One region of the Superficieibacter sp. BNK-5 genome, then DNA from elsewhere that is predicted to be linked to it. Evidence: predicted binding sites of a transcription regulator. Region 1 holds the regulator's gene; each other region holds the start of a gene.

The links. The regulator LexA, encoded in region 1, represses DNA repair genes until DNA is damaged. The targets are predictions, from matches to a motif close to TNCTGTATGTACATACAGNA.
Region 2: a site for LexA is predicted at 2,448-2,467, ahead of sulA (SOS-induced cell division inhibitor SulA). Genes of this name have one in related genera too.
Region 3: a site for LexA is predicted at 2,656-2,675, ahead of dinG (ATP-dependent DNA helicase DinG). Genes of this name have one in related genera too.

The regions. Positions count from the first base shown of each region.
Region 1 is NZ_CP179893.1:893,050-898,531, forward strand. Features, by position in the region: gene zur (zinc uptake transcriptional repressor Zur) at 188-700, shown strand; gene ACMGGS_RS04325 (CsbD family protein) at 779-988, opposite strand; gene lexA (transcriptional repressor LexA) at 1,207-1,815, opposite strand; gene ACMGGS_RS04335 (diacylglycerol kinase) at 1,925-2,293, opposite strand; gene plsB (glycerol-3-phosphate 1-O-acyltransferase PlsB) at 2,423-4,843, shown strand; gene ubiA (4-hydroxybenzoate octaprenyltransferase) at 4,974-5,482, opposite strand, start outside.
Region 2 is NZ_CP179893.1:3,222,525-3,228,006, forward strand. Features, by position in the region: gene matP (macrodomain Ter protein MatP) at 1-442, shown strand, start outside; gene ompA (porin OmpA) at 506-1,564, opposite strand; gene sulA (SOS-induced cell division inhibitor SulA) at 1,917-2,426, opposite strand; gene ACMGGS_RS15395 (TfoX/Sxy family DNA transformation protein) at 2,644-3,258, shown strand; gene ACMGGS_RS15400 (PTS transporter subunit EIIC) at 3,337-4,179, opposite strand; gene ACMGGS_RS15405 (hypothetical protein) at 4,204-4,374, opposite strand; gene yccS (YccS family putative transporter) at 4,699-5,482, opposite strand, start outside.
Region 3 is NZ_CP179893.1:3,045,963-3,051,444, forward strand. Features, by position in the region: gene ACMGGS_RS14625 (PTS transporter subunit EIIC) at 1-1,203, shown strand, start outside; gene ACMGGS_RS14630 (6-phospho-alpha-glucosidase) at 1,212-2,540, shown strand; gene dinG (ATP-dependent DNA helicase DinG) at 2,690-4,837, shown strand; gene ybiB (DNA-binding protein YbiB) at 4,864-5,482, shown strand, end outside.

The DNA of each region.
Region 1 (5,482 bases):
GTGTACTGAGTACATATATGTATGCCGTTAATTTACTGCTTGCTCATGAGTAACATGAAAGCGTGCAGTCCGTACTAATCTGTTATGACCAGTCTTTTGAGTGAGACTGCCATGTAAACAGCCTTCATTTCTGACTTTCAGCAGAACATGATAAAATAGGCTTCTGCCCACCCCACCCGAGGACGCTATGGACAAGACCACTTCGCAGGAGATGTTAGCGCAAGCTGAAAAGCTGTGCGTGCAACGCAATGTGCGCCTGACCCCGCAGCGCCTTGAAGTGTTGCGGTTAATGAGCCTGCAACAGGGGGCAATTAGCGCCTACGATCTGCTTGACCTGCTGCGCGACAAAGAACCACAGGCCAAACCGCCGACGGTATATCGTGCGCTGGAGTTTCTGCTTGAGCAGGGTTTTGTGCATAAGGTGGAATCGACCAATAGCTACGTGTTGTGTCATCTCTTCGATCACAACCACACTTCGGCGATGTTCATCTGCGACCGCTGCGGCGTCGTGAAAGAGGAAGGTGCCGATGGCGTGGAAGATATCATGCATGCGCTGGCAGCGCGGATGGGATTTGCTTTACGTCATAATGTGATCGAAGCACACGGTCTGTGTGCAGATTGTGCTGAGGTTGAAGCCTGTCGTCATCCCGGCGAATGTCATCACGACCACAGTATTCAAAGCAAGAAAAAGCCGCGCTAGTTTCAGCACGGCTCTTTGTGGGGTGGTACCTCCATGTACCTTCGGGTAGGACTTCTCAGGGGTTAGCTGAGTGCGCTACTACCAGCGGTAATCGTGACGGGTTTCCCAGTCTTTTACTTCGGTTTCCGCCTGATCTTTCTGGTAACCGTAACGTTCCTGGATTTTACCAACCAGCTGGTCACGTTTACCTTCGATGACAGTCATATCATCATCGGTCAGTTTGCCCCATTGTTCTTTCGCTTTACCTTTGAACTGTTTCCAGTTACCGCCGACTTCGTCTTTATTCATAATTATGTCCTCATTGTTGGGGTACAAATCATTCGAATTCTGTCGTCCAGATAAGCTATGTTTTCTGCTGAACGTAAGAATAAGTGTAGATGAGGATCCTGTACCCTGCGGGGAATTAAGAATATTTAACCCTGTGAAGCATCATAAGGCCGGGAAGGTTTCAGAAAATGAAGAGGAAATCCTGCGGCACCCACAGTACCGCAGAAATCAGGACGAGATTACAGCCACTCGCCGTTGCGGATCACGCCCACAGCCAGTCCTTCAATAGAGAAGTTTTGCTTACGCAGGTCAACCACAATCGGTGAAAATTCATTATTTTCAGGCAGCAGTTCAACGACGTTGCCCTGTTTTTTCAGGCGCTTAACGGTCACTTCTTCGTCAATACGCGCGACAACAACCTGACCGTTACGCACGTCCTGCGTTTTGTGCACTGCCAGCAAATCGCCGTCCATAATACCAATGTCTTTCATCGACATCCCGCTAACGCGCAGCAGAAAATCGGCGTTGGGTTTAAACAGTGACGGGTCAACCTGATAGTGGCTTTCAATATGCTGCTGCGCCAGCAGCGGCTCACCGGCAGCCACGCGACCGATAAGCGGAATACCTTCTTCTTCCTGAATCAGCAGACGAATACCACGTGATGCGCCGGTGACAATCTCAATCACCCCTTTCCGCGCCAGCGCTTTAAGATGTTCTTCAGCCGCGTTTGGGGAACGGAACCCCAAACGTTGCGCAATTTCCGCACGCGTCGGTGGCATGCCTGTCTGGCTGATGTGATCCCGAATGAGATCGAACACCTCTTGCTGCCTGGCCGTTAACGCTTTCATTCCGCCCCCTGGGTGTATATACAGTTATGCTGTGAGTATATACAGTTAACGGCGATTTTGGAACCACCAATGGCACGAAAAATAAGAGACTTTTCTACTTTTGCGACCTTCAGCGGAAATGCGACCACAATAAGGTCACCCAGGTGATAAGCGCGACGATAATCGCCAGCAGCACCGCCGCCGATCCCATGTCCTTGGCGCGGCCCGACAGTTCGTGCCGTTCCGTGCCGATGCGGTCCACGACGGCTTCAATTGCGCTGTTTAAAATTTCCACGATCATTACCAGCAGCACCGAACCTATCAGCAAGACACGCGTGATGGGGTCCACATCCAGCCAGCAGGCGATAATGATCGCCACAATGGCGGCCACGCCTTCCTGCCGAAAAGCGGCTTCGTTAATCCATGCCGCACGAAATCCTTTCCAGGAATAACCCGCTGCGTTGATAATCCGGGTCAATCCGGTGGTATTATTGGCCATTAAAAGAACCTTTTTACATTATTAGCGTCAATGATATAGCGCGCGTCCTGCGTAAGCTCAGAAAATCGGTTCACTTTCTGATATCCTTGCAGCGCATTTGCATGATTAACCAGAGGCTTCACATCGTTTATGTCCGGCTGGCCACGAATTTACTACAAATTACTGAATTTACCATTAAGCGTGCTGGTAAAGAGCAAGTCTATTCCGGCGGAACCCGCGCAGGAATTGGGTCTGGATACCTCCCGCCCGATTATGTACGTATTGCCTTATAACTCAAAAGCGGATTTGCTGACGCTGCGCACGCAGTGCCTGGCACACGATCTCCCCGATCCCCTGGAGCCGCTGGAGGTCGACGGCACCCTGCTGCCGCGCTACGTCTTTATTCACGGCGGACCGCGTGTGTTTACCTACTACACGCCGAAAGAAGAGTCTATCAAACTCTTCCATGACTATCTGGATCTGCATCGCAGCAATCCGGGTCTGGACGTGCAGATGGTGCCGGTGTCGGTGATGTTTGGCCGTTCACCGGGGCGTGAGAAGGGCGAGGTTAATCCGCCGCTGCGCATGCTCAATGGCATACAAAAGTTTTTCGCCGTGTCCTGGCTGGGGCGCGACAGTTTTGTCCGCTTCTCCCCTTCGGTCTCTCTGCGGCGTATGGCAGACGAGCACGGAACGGATAAAATCATTGCGCAAAAGCTGGCACGCGTTGCGCGTATGCACTTTGCCCGTCAGCGTCTGGCTGCCGTGGGACCGCGTCTGCCTGCCCGTCAGGATCTGTTTAATAAGCTTCTGGCGTCCAAAGCGATTGCCCGCGCGGTAGAAGACGAAGCACGCAGCAAAAAAATCTCTCATGAAAAAGCGCAGCAGAATGCGATTGCGCTGATGGAAGAGATTGCCGCTAACTTCTCTTATGAAATGATCCGCCTGACCGACCGTATTCTGGGCTTCACGTGGAACCGTCTGTATCAAGGGATTAACGTGCATAACGCCGAGCGCGTGCGGCAACTGGCGCATGATGGTCATGAGATTGTCTACGTGCCCTGCCACCGCAGCCATATGGACTATATGCTGCTCTCCTACGTGCTCTATCATCAGGGGCTGGTGCCGCCGCATATTGCCGCGGGCATTAACCTGAACTTCTGGCCTGCCGGGCCGATTTTCCGCCGCCTGGGCGCGTTCTTTATTCGCCGAACCTTTAAGGGTAACAAGCTCTATTCGACGGTGTTCCGCGAATATCTCGGTGAGCTGTTTAGCCGTGGCTATTCCGTTGAGTATTTTGTCGAGGGTGGTCGCTCACGTACTGGCCGTCTGCTGGATCCAAAAACCGGCACCCTGTCGATGACCATCCAGGCGATGCTACGTGGCGGGACGCGCCCCATCACTCTGGTGCCGATTTATATCGGCTATGAGCATGTGATGGAAGTGGGCACTTACGCCAAAGAGCTGCGTGGCGCGACGAAAGAGAAAGAAAACCTGCTGCAAATGATGCGTGGTTTGAGCAAGCTGCGTAATCTCGGTCAGGGCTACGTCAACTTCGGCGAACCAATGCCGCTGATGACCTACCTTAATCACCATGTGCCTGAGTGGCGAGAATCCATCGATCCAATTGAAGCGGTGCGCCCGGCCTGGCTAACGCCGACCGTTAACCGCATCGCCGCCGATCTGATGGTGCGCATTAACAATGCAGGGGCGGCTAACGCCATGAACCTGTGCTGTACCGCGCTGCTGGCTTCCCGTCAGCGCTCCCTGACCCGTGAGCAACTGACGCAGCAACTGGATTGCTATCTCGACCTGTTACGTAATGTGCCCTATGCGCCGGATTCTACCGCGCCTGTCGCCACCGCTAACGAACTTATCGAGCATGCGTTGCAGATGAATAAGTTCCAGGTCGAGAAAGACACCATCGGCGATATCATCGTTCTGCCGCGCGAGCAGGCGGTTCTGATGACTTACTATCGCAATAACATCACGCATATGCTGATGCTGCCATCGCTGATTGCCGCCATTGTGACTCAGCACCGGCAGATTTCGCGTGACGCCCTGCTGCGCCATGTGGAATTACTTTACCCGATGCTGAAAGCCGAACTGTTCCTGCGCTGGGATACCCGCGAAGTGGCAGGGGTGATTGACGCGTTGACGGCAGAGATGGCGCGTCAGGGGCTGATTACCCCCGAGGAAACGGAATTCCGTATCAATCCGGCCCGCGCCCGGACGCTGCAACTGCTGGCGGCAGGCGCGCGTGAAACGCTACAGCGCTATGCGATTACCTTCTGGCTGCTCAGCGCTAATCCGTCGATCAACCGTGGCACGCTGGAGAAAGAGAGTCGCACCGTGGCACAGCGTTTGTCCGTGCTGCACGGCATCAACGCACCGGAGTTCTTCGATAAAGCGGTCTTCAGCTCTCTGGTGCTGACGCTGCGTGATGAGGGCTATATCAGCGATACCGGAGATGCGGAACCGGCAGAAACCATGAAGGTTTATCAGATGCTGGCAGAGTTGATTACCTCGGATGTGCGCCTGACGATTGAGAGCGCGGCGCAGGGCGAGTGATAAAAACGCCGGGTGTTGGTGATACCGTCACCCGGCGAATCCAAACCACACGTCATAACCCGTTGAAATTTCAGCTTTCGTAGGCCAGGTAAGGCGAAGCCGCCACCCGGCAGGTTTACGCGAATAAGGCTTATGCGAACGACCAGTAACTCACCGCCAGCCCGACAAACAGCGCCAGCCCGACGTAGTTATTATTCATAAACGCCTTAAAGCAGGCATCACGTTCACGATGCACAATCAGCTTCTGCTGATACACAAACAGCACGCCCGCTACGAACACCGCCGCGTAGAATGCGCTGCCCAGCCCATTCAGCCAGCCAATAGCGATCATCAGCGCCAGCACTGCCACCTGTAAGAGTCCAATAATCAGCCGATCGTATTGCCCGAACAGGATCGCCGTCGACTTCACGCCGATCTTCAGGTCATCATCGCGATCGACCATCGCATACTGCGTATCGTAGGCCACCGCCCAGAGAATATTGCACAGGAACATCAGCCAGCAGCTCAGCGGCAGCGTTTCACTGACGGCGGCAAACGCCATCGGGATCGACCAGCCGAAGGCCGCCCCCAGTACCACCTGCGGCAAATGCGTATAGCGTTTCATAAACGGATACACCCACGCCAGCAGCAACGCAGCAA
Region 2 (5,482 bases), 2.3 Mb from region 1:
ACAACTGGAAAATCTTGAGAGCGGCTGGAAGTGGAAATACCTGGTGAAAAAACACCGGGAGGGAGAGTTGATCACCCGTTATATTGATTCCAGCGCTGCCAGAGAAGCCGTCGATGTCTTGCTGAAGCTCGAAAATGAACCGGTTCAGGTGAATGACTGGATTGAACAGCATATCAATCCGGATTTGTTGAACCGTATGAAGCAAACGATCCGCGCGCGGCGCAAGCGGCACTTTAATGCCGAGCATCAGCACACGCGCAAAAAATCTATCGATCTTGAGTTTGCCGTCTGGCAGCGTCTGGCGGGTCTTGCTCAGCGGCGGGGTAAAACGCTATCCGAAACGATTGTGCAATTGATTGAGGATGCGGAGAATAAAGAGAAGTATGCCACGCAAATGAGCAGCCTGAAGAGCGATCTTAAAGCGCTATTGGGTAAAGAATGAATGCTCCCTGAGCGAAAGACATAAAAAAACCCCGCAGCGCGGGGTTTTTTATTGGACGATAACTTAAGCCTGCGGCTGAGTTACAACGTCTTTGATACCTTTAACTTCGATCTCAACGCGACGATCCGGTGCCAGGCAGTCGATCAGCGCAGCACGAGCTTTCACGTTGTCACAGGTGTTGCCGGTAACCGGGTTGGATTCACCCATACCACGTGCGGAAATCTTGTTGGACGGAATACCTTTAGAGATCAGGTAGTCAACAACAGACTGAGCACGTTTCTCGGACAGACCCTGGTTGTAAGCGTCAGAACCGATACGGTCGGTGAAGCCCAGAACCACAACGGAACCGTCTTTCGGATCCAGGTTGCTCAGCTGGGTGTACATCTGATCCAGCGCCTGCTGACCTTCCGGTTTCAGAGTAGCTTTGTTGAAGTTGAACAGAACGTCAGACTTCAGCGTGAAGTGTTTGGTCTGTACTTCAGGAGCCGGAGCCGGTGCCGGTGCAACTACCGGTGCAGCATCTTCCTGCTGACCAAAGCGGTAGGAAACACCTACGCTCAGCAGGCCGTTGTCCGGACGAGTACCAACGGTGTTAGCGTCGCCGATGTTGTTGGTCCACTGGTATTCCAGACGGGTAGCAACATCACGAGTAACAGCCCACTCCAGACCACCAGCGAATACCGGAGAAACGCCAGTATCGTGATCTTTGAAGGTGTCGCCGCTTACGCGAGACTGAGCTTTAGCATCTGCACGCCATACCATACCACCCAGACGAGTATAGATGTCCAGGTCGTCAGCTACCGGGTAGCTCAGTTTGGTGGTCAGCTGAATGCCCTGTGCTTTGAAAGCACCGTTTACGTTGTCGCCTTTATAAGGCATACGGCCTAACCAGTCGTAACCCAGTTCGAAACCAACATACGGGTTAACCTGGTAACCACCGAAAGCGCCAGCGCCAAGCTGGTTTTCGTGGGTCGGACCATCGTTCGGGATAAAACCGGTATCATGGTACTGAGACCAGCCCAGTTTAGCACCAGTATACCAGGTTTCGTCTTTCGGAGCGGCTTGCGCTACGGTAGCGAAGCCAGCCAGTGCCACTGCAATCGCGATAGCTGTCTTTTTCATTTTTTGCGCCTCGTTATCATCCAAAAATCGCCATGAATATTCAAAGAAACTCACGGTTAAATCCTTCACCGGGGGCGCGACTTATTAATTACGCTGCCGTTATTAACGGCTTAAGACGAGCACCCCTGGCGATGTAAAGTCTACAACGTAGTTGGAAACTTACAAGTGTGAACTCTGTCAGGCATATGAAAAAAAAAGGTTGCTGAACATAATATGAAACATTTGTGTGTCATTTTTGGACTGGAGACAATGCGGGAAACCGCACCAGACAAGCTTTGTCGCGAAATTTGCTTGTACAATAAAAAGGTTGCCAACAATTTAAAATATTTGCCAGGAAAATTCTTAATTGCGATTAATGATACAAATTTGAGTGAATTTTTAACCCACTTGACTGTCTGCCGTTACGATCACCCCCTCGAATGGGGCGCATAACAAACCCCATCGCATGACCTTCTTCGGCTGCCTGTGCCAAAAGTGAATATTCATCAGGCGTTAACTCTTCAGATAACCAACCAATCACCACGCTGTAGTTTCCGGTGCGAAGCGCACGGATCATGGATGCCAGCGTATTACACGGGGACATCTGGTTAATCTGCATGACCTTGGTCAGGGGAAGACCTGCCGCCTGTACCCACTCACGGCTCAGCTTTTGCTGAGGGGTGAGCCAAAGCTGCCAGCGAGATTGTTGGCCCAGCTGTTGTAGCAGGGGCAATAGCAGAAGTTGCGTCATCATGGGCTGGTCTTCGTGATAGACAATTTCGCTGATAAGACCCATTGAGGATGGCTCAGTCGCGGAGAATGCCCCGGCAGTAGACGTTGTCGAAAATGAAGAGGTGCGATTTGCATGACCTGAAGTGTACATAATCAATCCAGCCCTGTGAGTTACTGTATGCATATACAGTACCCCTGCTACGTACAAAGATCAACCTCATTTTCTGAAAGCGACTCGCAAATTTGAACTTCAGTTCTGTAGATTGCGAAATTCATCTTGCCGCGAGACGTGAAGTTGCCTATTTTCCTGATTAGCGGATCCGTTAGTAAAGTTTATAGTTTATATACATGATTTTTAAGGAATAATCATGAGCAATATCTCATACAAACGGATTTATCAGTCGCAAGAATATCTTTCGCCGCTGGGAACCGTCCGCTATCGGGCGCTGTTTGGCGGATATAGTCTGGCGATAGATAACACGGTCTTTGCGATGGTGGCTGAAGGGGATTTGTATCTGCGAGTTTGCGAGCAAAGTGCACCTTATCGGGTCAATCATCCCACCTCGTTACTCACGCTGCAGAAAAGGGGGCGTCCGATCTTGCTGAATTATTATCGGGTTGATGATGCGCTCTGGGGCGACCGTCAAACGCTTCTGCACCTAAGTTCATTCTCACTTCAGGCCGCGCAACAGGAAAAAGTTCGCCGTGGTGGCGTCAAAAGATTGAAGGACCTGCCGAATATTACCTTTCATCTCGAAATGCTGCTAATGGAGGTGGGGATCCGTACCGAGGAAGACCTGCGCGCGCTGGGCGCAGAACTGGCGTGGTTAAAGATAAGGGAAAAGAAAAAGTATCTGTCAGTAAGACTCCTTTATGCGCTAGAAGGCGCTATTGCCGGTATGCACGAAGCCATGCTTACCGTACAACGGCGTCAACAGCTGACGGACTGGTTTAATACGTTGCCAGAACTCAGCAATGATTAACCCGAAGTCTGGCCTGTGTTGACACGGTGATCGGTAAATGTTGCGGGCGGCATGCGTCAGGGAGGCCGCCCTTTAAGATTACCCGCGCGTTTTATTAATATTGGGTGCCACTGTAAGTGAACGATCCGGGGACAACGCGCTGTGGATCGTAGGTTTCCAGTAGTTTGACGTACCAATGGCCGCCTTGCCCATTGAACTTAAGTTTTTCGAGCGGGAAAAAAACATCAGGAGCACCAGGCCGAGCGTCAGGCCAGAGCCAGACACCTGAAGCAGAGCGTAGTAATAGCCAAAGGTAAAATAATGCTCGACCGGTTGCCCTGCTCCGTAGGCGGCAATATTCGCCGCGCCATAGGTTACGGCAAAAGGGACCCAGACGGCGGAAGTGATTGCCGGTCCGTGAAGCCCAAAAAACCACAATAGCTGAGTCAGGAAAATAATAATCAGCATCGCCGGTAAGGTATCCATTGAATTAACCGCCGGGGCCAGAACGATCATTAGCCATTGTGGGAAAGGGTGTCCGGTTAATGCGACAATGCCTACTGAAACCGCCGCCGCTAAAATAACGGTGACAATTAATGGCAGTAAGGCTAAAAAACTTTCCATCACCATCGGCGGTACGCTGTCAGGCATCTTAATAACCAGCTTACGCTGTATCATAATACGGGTAATTTCTACCGTGACAATGGCGGAAACAATACTGGTAAAAAGACCCTCGGCCCCGAGATAAGTGGTACTTAAATTACCGTCAGTAATGGCAGCACTTAACATGACATGCATAATAATAGCGGAAATGCCGGTAATCAGCGATGAAATTCCATAAAGTTTCGCCAGGGCATTGGCGATAAAAAAGGCAGCATAAAGTGAAATCAGTCCGGTCGTAAACTGACTTGCCTGCGTCAGGCCGTGCAGATGTGTGCCGATAAAGTCTGCTACCGGACCTGCGCCTTACAGATTTTTCATGGCAATCGGTAATAACGAGAATGAACCCACGATGATAATGGGAATGATGGCAATCATCCCATCTTTAATTGCCTGTAAGTGTTTTTGCTGCGCAATCTTATTGGCAACCGGTACAAGAAATTTTTGTAATGTTTCCTGAAATGCTGGCAAACTCATATTAAATCCTTTTCTAAAGACGCTTTCCCATTCATCCAATGTATTGTTATTTTAAACGTGTTTTCTCTGTATACCGAAGGGAAGGACGTTTTGCAAATAATAATGCAGATGCCGTCCATAAAAGGATCGTGGTGATAAATATGCTTTTATATTGTTAAAATTGCGAAATGAAAACGAATTGATTTTAATTTACTTTGTCGGTTTGTTATTGGCTTTTTTGCATAAGGTGACTCATCAATATTATTAATGCGATTAAGTTTAGCGGCAGGTTATATGAAGCGTGTTCACGCGCCTGACCTGTAAATGTCAGGCGCGAATCGACAGCTATTGAGAAGGTAGCGTAACCTGTTGCTGCAAGCGATTAATCTCAGGAAGCAACGCAATGAGCAGCCCAATCTGTTGCAGAACCAGCGGCTCGGTGCTGCGGGTATGAGGCTCCAGATGGTGAATACGCCGGGTGAGATCGTCCAGCGCCTGACGCACGCGGGGTTCATCGTCTGGCGCATGGTGAAAGGCGTCATCAACGTAACATACCGCGTCATCCAGTAGCGCCAGCACCTCGTCGCTGCTTAACTTCTCGCGATGTGCCCCCAGCGCCGAAATATAGCTGGTAAAAGTATGATTAAGGCAGAGCAACCGGAAGGCATTTTCCCGCAGCTCAGCGGAGGCGTCGGGTTCGGTTGACATATTTGACACCACCGACGCCAGTTCCGCGTTGCGGTTGTAAGCGTCACGGCGCGCAATGCGGTAGGCCAGACGGTTATCGCGACCCTGATGATATTGTTCAAGAATGGCGTCAAGATAGCGACAGTTAGCGTTGATCGACTGCTCCAGCACGCGCGGCAGATTACGAAACCGCCAGTCCGGCCAGATAAAGCTCACCGCCGCCCAGGCAATAGCGCAGCCGATAAGCGTATCAAAAATGCGCGGCAGGGCGACCTCAAATCCTTCACCGAGCAGGTTAAAACACAGCAGGACCAGCAGGGTAATAAACATCGTCGCATGCGCATACTGCACATTACGGAAAGCGAAAAACAGAACCCCGGTCAGCACGATTAGAATCAACTGTCCCTCAATCGACGGCACGAAAAACAGCACCGGCAGACCA
Region 3 (5,482 bases), 2.2 Mb from region 1:
TATTCCGCGGAATTTGCCAACACCCTCGGTATTTTTTCCTACCAGATGAGTGTCCTCGGCGGGGTGATCGCCGGGATGGTAACGGTGATTCTGCATAACCGCTTTTATACGATTACACTCCCGGCGGCCATCGCCTATTTTGGTGGCCGCCGCTTTGTTCCCATTATTACGGTTATTGTTCTGCCGCTGGTGGGCGTTTTAATGTCGCTGGTATGGCCGGTGATTGCCAGCGCGATTATCCATCTCGGACAATTTATCGGTGAGTCTGGCCCATTTGGCACCTTTATCTATGCCTTCACCGAGCGCATCTTAATACCCACCGGGCTGCATCATATTCTTAATGAAACCGTGCGCTTTACGCCGGTCGGCGGCATGGTTAATGTCAATAACGAAAGCGTCATCGGTGCGCTCTCCATATTTAACTACGCGCTGGCCCATCCTGGTGCGCTGGCTGACGATATTACCCGCGAAGCCACGCGCTTTCTGGCACAGGGCAAAATTCCGGTGATGATGTTTGGTCTGCCCGCCGCCGCGCTGGCGATGTACCGCTGCGCGAAGCCGGAGCATAAACAGCGGGTGAAAGCCTTAATGATGGCCGGCGCACTGGCCTCATTCACTACCGGCATTACTGAGCCGCTGGAGTTCAGCTTTATCTTTGTCTCGCCGCTACTTTTTATTTTCCACGCCGTTATGACCGGGCTGTCGTTTGCCTGCGCGCAACTGCTTGAGATGATGATCGGCAATATTCAGGGCGGATTGATTGATTTTATTGTCTTTGGCGTATTGGGCGGCGCGAAAACTCACTGGTGGTTTAGCCTGCTGCTGGGCGCTATTTGGGCACCGGTCTACTACTTCGCCTTTAAGTGGATCATTTTACGCACCAACGTCAAAACGCCAGGCCGCGAAGAAGAAAGTGCGGTGCCGGTAGCCAGTGCCAGGGAATTACCGGCGGATGAACATAGCGCGCATATTATTGCCGGCCTCGGCGGTCAGGAAAATATCCAGCAGGTCGACTGCTGCTTCACTCGCCTGCGGGTAAAAATAATCGATATGCAAAAAGTCGATGAAGCCGCGCTCAGGCGCAGCGGTGCCAGCGGGTTTATCCGCGCGACGGATAATGACATTCAGGTTATTTACGGGCCGCAGGTAGAAAGCATTGCCAGCGCGGTGAAACAACATTTACTCGTTCAACAGACGCAATAAGAGAACTGATGATGAAAAAACATTTTAATATCGTATTAGTCGGTGGGGGTTCCACATGGACGCCGGGATTATTAAAAGCGTTATGCAAACTCAAGGCGCGTCTGCCCTTAAAAAAACTGGTGATGTTTGACGTGAATAGTGAACGCCAGGCGGTGATTGGCGACTACGCTAAAGTCTTATTCAGCGAAGAATATCCGGAACTGGAATTTACCTATACCACCGACGAAGAGGTCGCGTTTAATGATATGGATTTCATCTTCTGTCAGATGCGCACCGGCGGCTATGCGATGCGCGAGAAAGATGAAAAAATTCCGCTAAGCCTTGGCGTTATCGGGCAGGAAACCTGCGGCGCAGGCGGCTTTGCCTACGGTATGCGCTCCATTCGCGACATGATTGCGCTGGTCGAGAAAGTCCGCGCCCGTTCGCCGCAAGCCTGGATCCTTAACTACACCAACCCGGCGGCAATCGTGGCGGATGCCCTGAACAAGCGTTTTCCACAAGATAAACGCATCCTCAATATCTGCGATCAGCCGGTCAACCTGCTGCGCTCTTACGGACGCCTGCTGAACCGCGACCCGGCAACCTTCGATCCGGTCTATTTTGGCCTCAACCACTTCGGCTGGTTTACCCATCTGTATGATGAAAACGGCAATGACCTTGTCCCGGAACTGAAGGCCTATATTGCCGCCAACGGTTTTAAACCGGCGGACGCCGAACAGCGCGATAAATCCTGGCTGGAAACCTACGCGGCAGTGGCCGATATGCTGCGTGATTTCCCGGATTATCTGCCGAACACCTATCTGCAATATTACCTTTACCCGGAGTATAAATTCTCCAAACTGGACCCCAACTTTACCCGCGCCAATGAAGTGATTAACGGGCGCGAAAAGCGGGTCTTTGAAGAGTGCCGCACCGCAGTTGCCGAAGGGACGACGCGCAACGTACACGTGGTACACAACGACGCGCACGGCGACATGATCGTCGAGCTGGCCGAAGCTATCGCCTTCAATCTGAAGAAAAAATTCATTGTGATGCTGCCCAATAACGGACTGGTTGAGAACCTGGATGACGATGTTATGGTCGAACTGACGGCAGAAATTGGCTGCAATGGGCCGCGTCCGTATGGCGTAGGGAAAATCCCGACCTTCTACAAAGGGCTGATTGAGCAGCAGTTTGCTTATGAACGGCTGACCGTTGAGGCGTGGTTTGAAGGCTCCTACACTAAAGCCCTACAGGCGTTGACGCTTAACCGCACGATCGTCGATGCGAAAAAAGCACGTCAGGTACTGGATGCGCTGATTGAAGCGAATAAAGAGTACTGGCCGGAGCTGCGTTAACGCCTTTCCCCTCTCCTGTGAGGGAGAGGGAACCCGTTTAAACCTGTGAATTATTTGCGAGTTGCTTTCCACAATTCCAAAAACCCATACCCCGGCAGGCTGAAAAATGGCACAATAGTGGCTGTTTATACAGTATCTCAGGTTTTACGATGGCCCTTACTCCCGCGCTAAAAGCGCAAATCGCTGCCTGGTATAAGGCGCTGCAACAGCAAATCCCGGAGTTTATCCCGCGTCCGCCGCAGCGGCAGATGATTGCTGACGTGGCGAAAACCCTCGCCGGCGAGGAAGGGCGGCATCTGGCGATTGAAGCGCCGACGGGCGTCGGTAAAACGCTGTCATACCTGATCCCCGGTATTGCGATTGCCAGGGAAGAGCAAAAAACACTGGTGGTCAGCACCGCCAACGTGGCGCTCCAGGACCAAATCTACAGCAAAGATTTACCGCTGCTGAAAAAAATCATTCCTGAGCTGCGCTTCACGGCGGCATTTGGGCGCGGCCGCTACGTATGCCCACGTAATCTCACCGCCCTCGCCAGTACGGAAGAAACCCAGCAGGATCTGCTGGCCTTTCTTGATGATGAGCTGACGCCAAATAACAAAGAAGAGCAGCAGCATTGCGCGACGCTAAAAAGCGATCTCGATAGCTATAAATGGGATGGCCTGCGCGATCATACCGACCGCGCCATCAGTGACGATCTATGGCGACGTCTGAGCACCGACAAAGCCAGCTGCCTGAACCGTAACTGTCACTACTACCGGGAATGCCCGTTTTTTGTTGCCCGGCGTGAGATCCAGGAAGCGGAGGTGGTGGTTGCCAATCACGCACTGGTGATGGCGGCAATGGAGAGCGAAGCGGTGCTGCCAGAAGCGAAAAATCTGCTGCTGGTGCTCGATGAAGGCCATCACCTGCCCGATGTCGCGCGCGATGCGCTGGAAATGAGCGCTGAAATTACCGCGCCGTGGTATAGGCTTCAGCTCGATCTTTTTACCAAACTGGTCGCAACCTGCCTTGAGCAGTTTCGCCCGAAAACCCTGCCGCCGCTCGCCACGCCCGAGCGCCTTAACGCCCACTGCGAAGAACTTTATGAACTGATTGCCTCCCTGAATGCGATTCTGAATGTATACCTTCCGGCTACTCAGGAGGCGGAGCATCGCTTTGTGATGGGGGAGTTACCGGAAGAAGTCATGACCATTTGTCAGCGGCTGGCAAAACTGACCGAGCTGCTGCGCGGGCTGGCCGAGGCGTTTCTCAACGATCTGGGTGAAAAAACCGGTTCGCACGATATCGTTCGCCTGCACCGGGTGATCCTGCAAATGAACCGTGCGCTGGGGATGTTTGAGGCGCAGAGTAAACTCTGGCGTCTGGCCTCGCTGGCGCACGCCTCCGGTGCGCCGGTGTCAAAATGGGCGACGCGGGATGTCCGTGAAGGGCAAATGCATATGTTCTTTCACTGTGTTGGTATCCGCGTCAGCGATCAGCTGGAAAAATTGCTCTGGCGCAGCGTGCCGCACATTATCGTTACGTCCGCCACGTTGCGTTCGCTCAACAGTTTTTCCCGTTTGCAGGAGATGAGCGGCTTAAAAGAGAAGGCGGGCGACCGCTTTGTGGCGCTGGACTCGCCCTTCAACCACGTGGAGCAGGGCAAAATTATTATTCCGCAGATGCACTATGAGCCGCTGATGGAAAACGAAGAGCAGCACGTTGCCGAAATGGCGGCGTTTTTCCGTCAGGAGCTGGAGAGCAAAAAGCATCGCGGTATGCTGGTACTGTTTGCCAGCGGTCGCGCGATGCAGCGCTTTCTGGAGCACGTTACCGATCTGCGTCTGCTGTTGCTGGTGCAGGGCGACCAACCGCGCTATCGGCTGGTGGAGCTGCATCGCAAACGGGTGGAAGCTGGCGAGCGCAGCGTGCTGGTCGGGCTGCAATCTTTTGCCGAAGGGCTGGACCTTAAAGGTGAGCTGTTAAGCCAGGTCCATATTCATAAAATCGCTTTTCCGCCTATCGACAGTCCGGTGGTGATCACCGAAGGTGAGTGGCTGAAAAGCCTGAAGCGTTATCCGTTTGAAGTACAAAGCCTGCCCAGCGCCTCTTTCAATCTCATTCAGCAAGTGGGACGCTTGATCCGCAGCCACAGTTGCTGGGGGGAAGTGGTGATTTATGATAAACGCCTGCTGACGAAAAACTACGGTAAGCGGCTGCTGGATGCGTTGCCGGTGTTTCCGATTTCCCAACCTGTCGTGCCTGACGTTATAGTTAACAAAACCAAAACAAAACCAACTCGTCGCAAACGACGTTAATGATGTGAGCCGCAGGAGGACGTTGGATGGATTACCGCAAGATCATCAAAGAAGTGGGGCGGGGGAAAAATCACGCCCGCGATCTGGATGTCGACACCGCGCGAGAGCTGTATACCCGGATGCTTAATGGCGAGGTGGACGATCTCGAAATGGGCGGCATTCTGATTGCCCTGCGTATCAAGGGCGAGGGTGAAGCCGAGATGCAGGGGTTCTATCAGGCAATGCAAAAGCAGGTGATGCGCCTGACGCCACCGGTGGCGAAGCCAATGCCCGTTGTTATTCCGAGCTACAACGGGGCGCGAAAGCAGGCCAATCTGACGCCGCTGCTGGCGATCCTGCTGCATAAGTTCGGCTTTCCGGTGGTGGTTCATGGGGTGAGTGAAGATCCCGGACGCGTGCTGACGGAAACCATCTTTTCCCTGCTGGGCATCGAAGCCACGCATCATGCCGGGCAGGCGCAGGCGAAACTCGACGGCTCGCAGCCGGTGTATATTCCGGTCAGCGCATTCTGCCCGCCGCTGGAAAAACAGCTGGCGCTGCGCTGGCGAATGGGCGTGCGTAACAGCGCGCACACCCTGGCAAAACTGGCAACGCCGTTTGCAGAAGAGGCTGCGCTGCGTCTCTCCAGCGTTTCACATCCCGAAT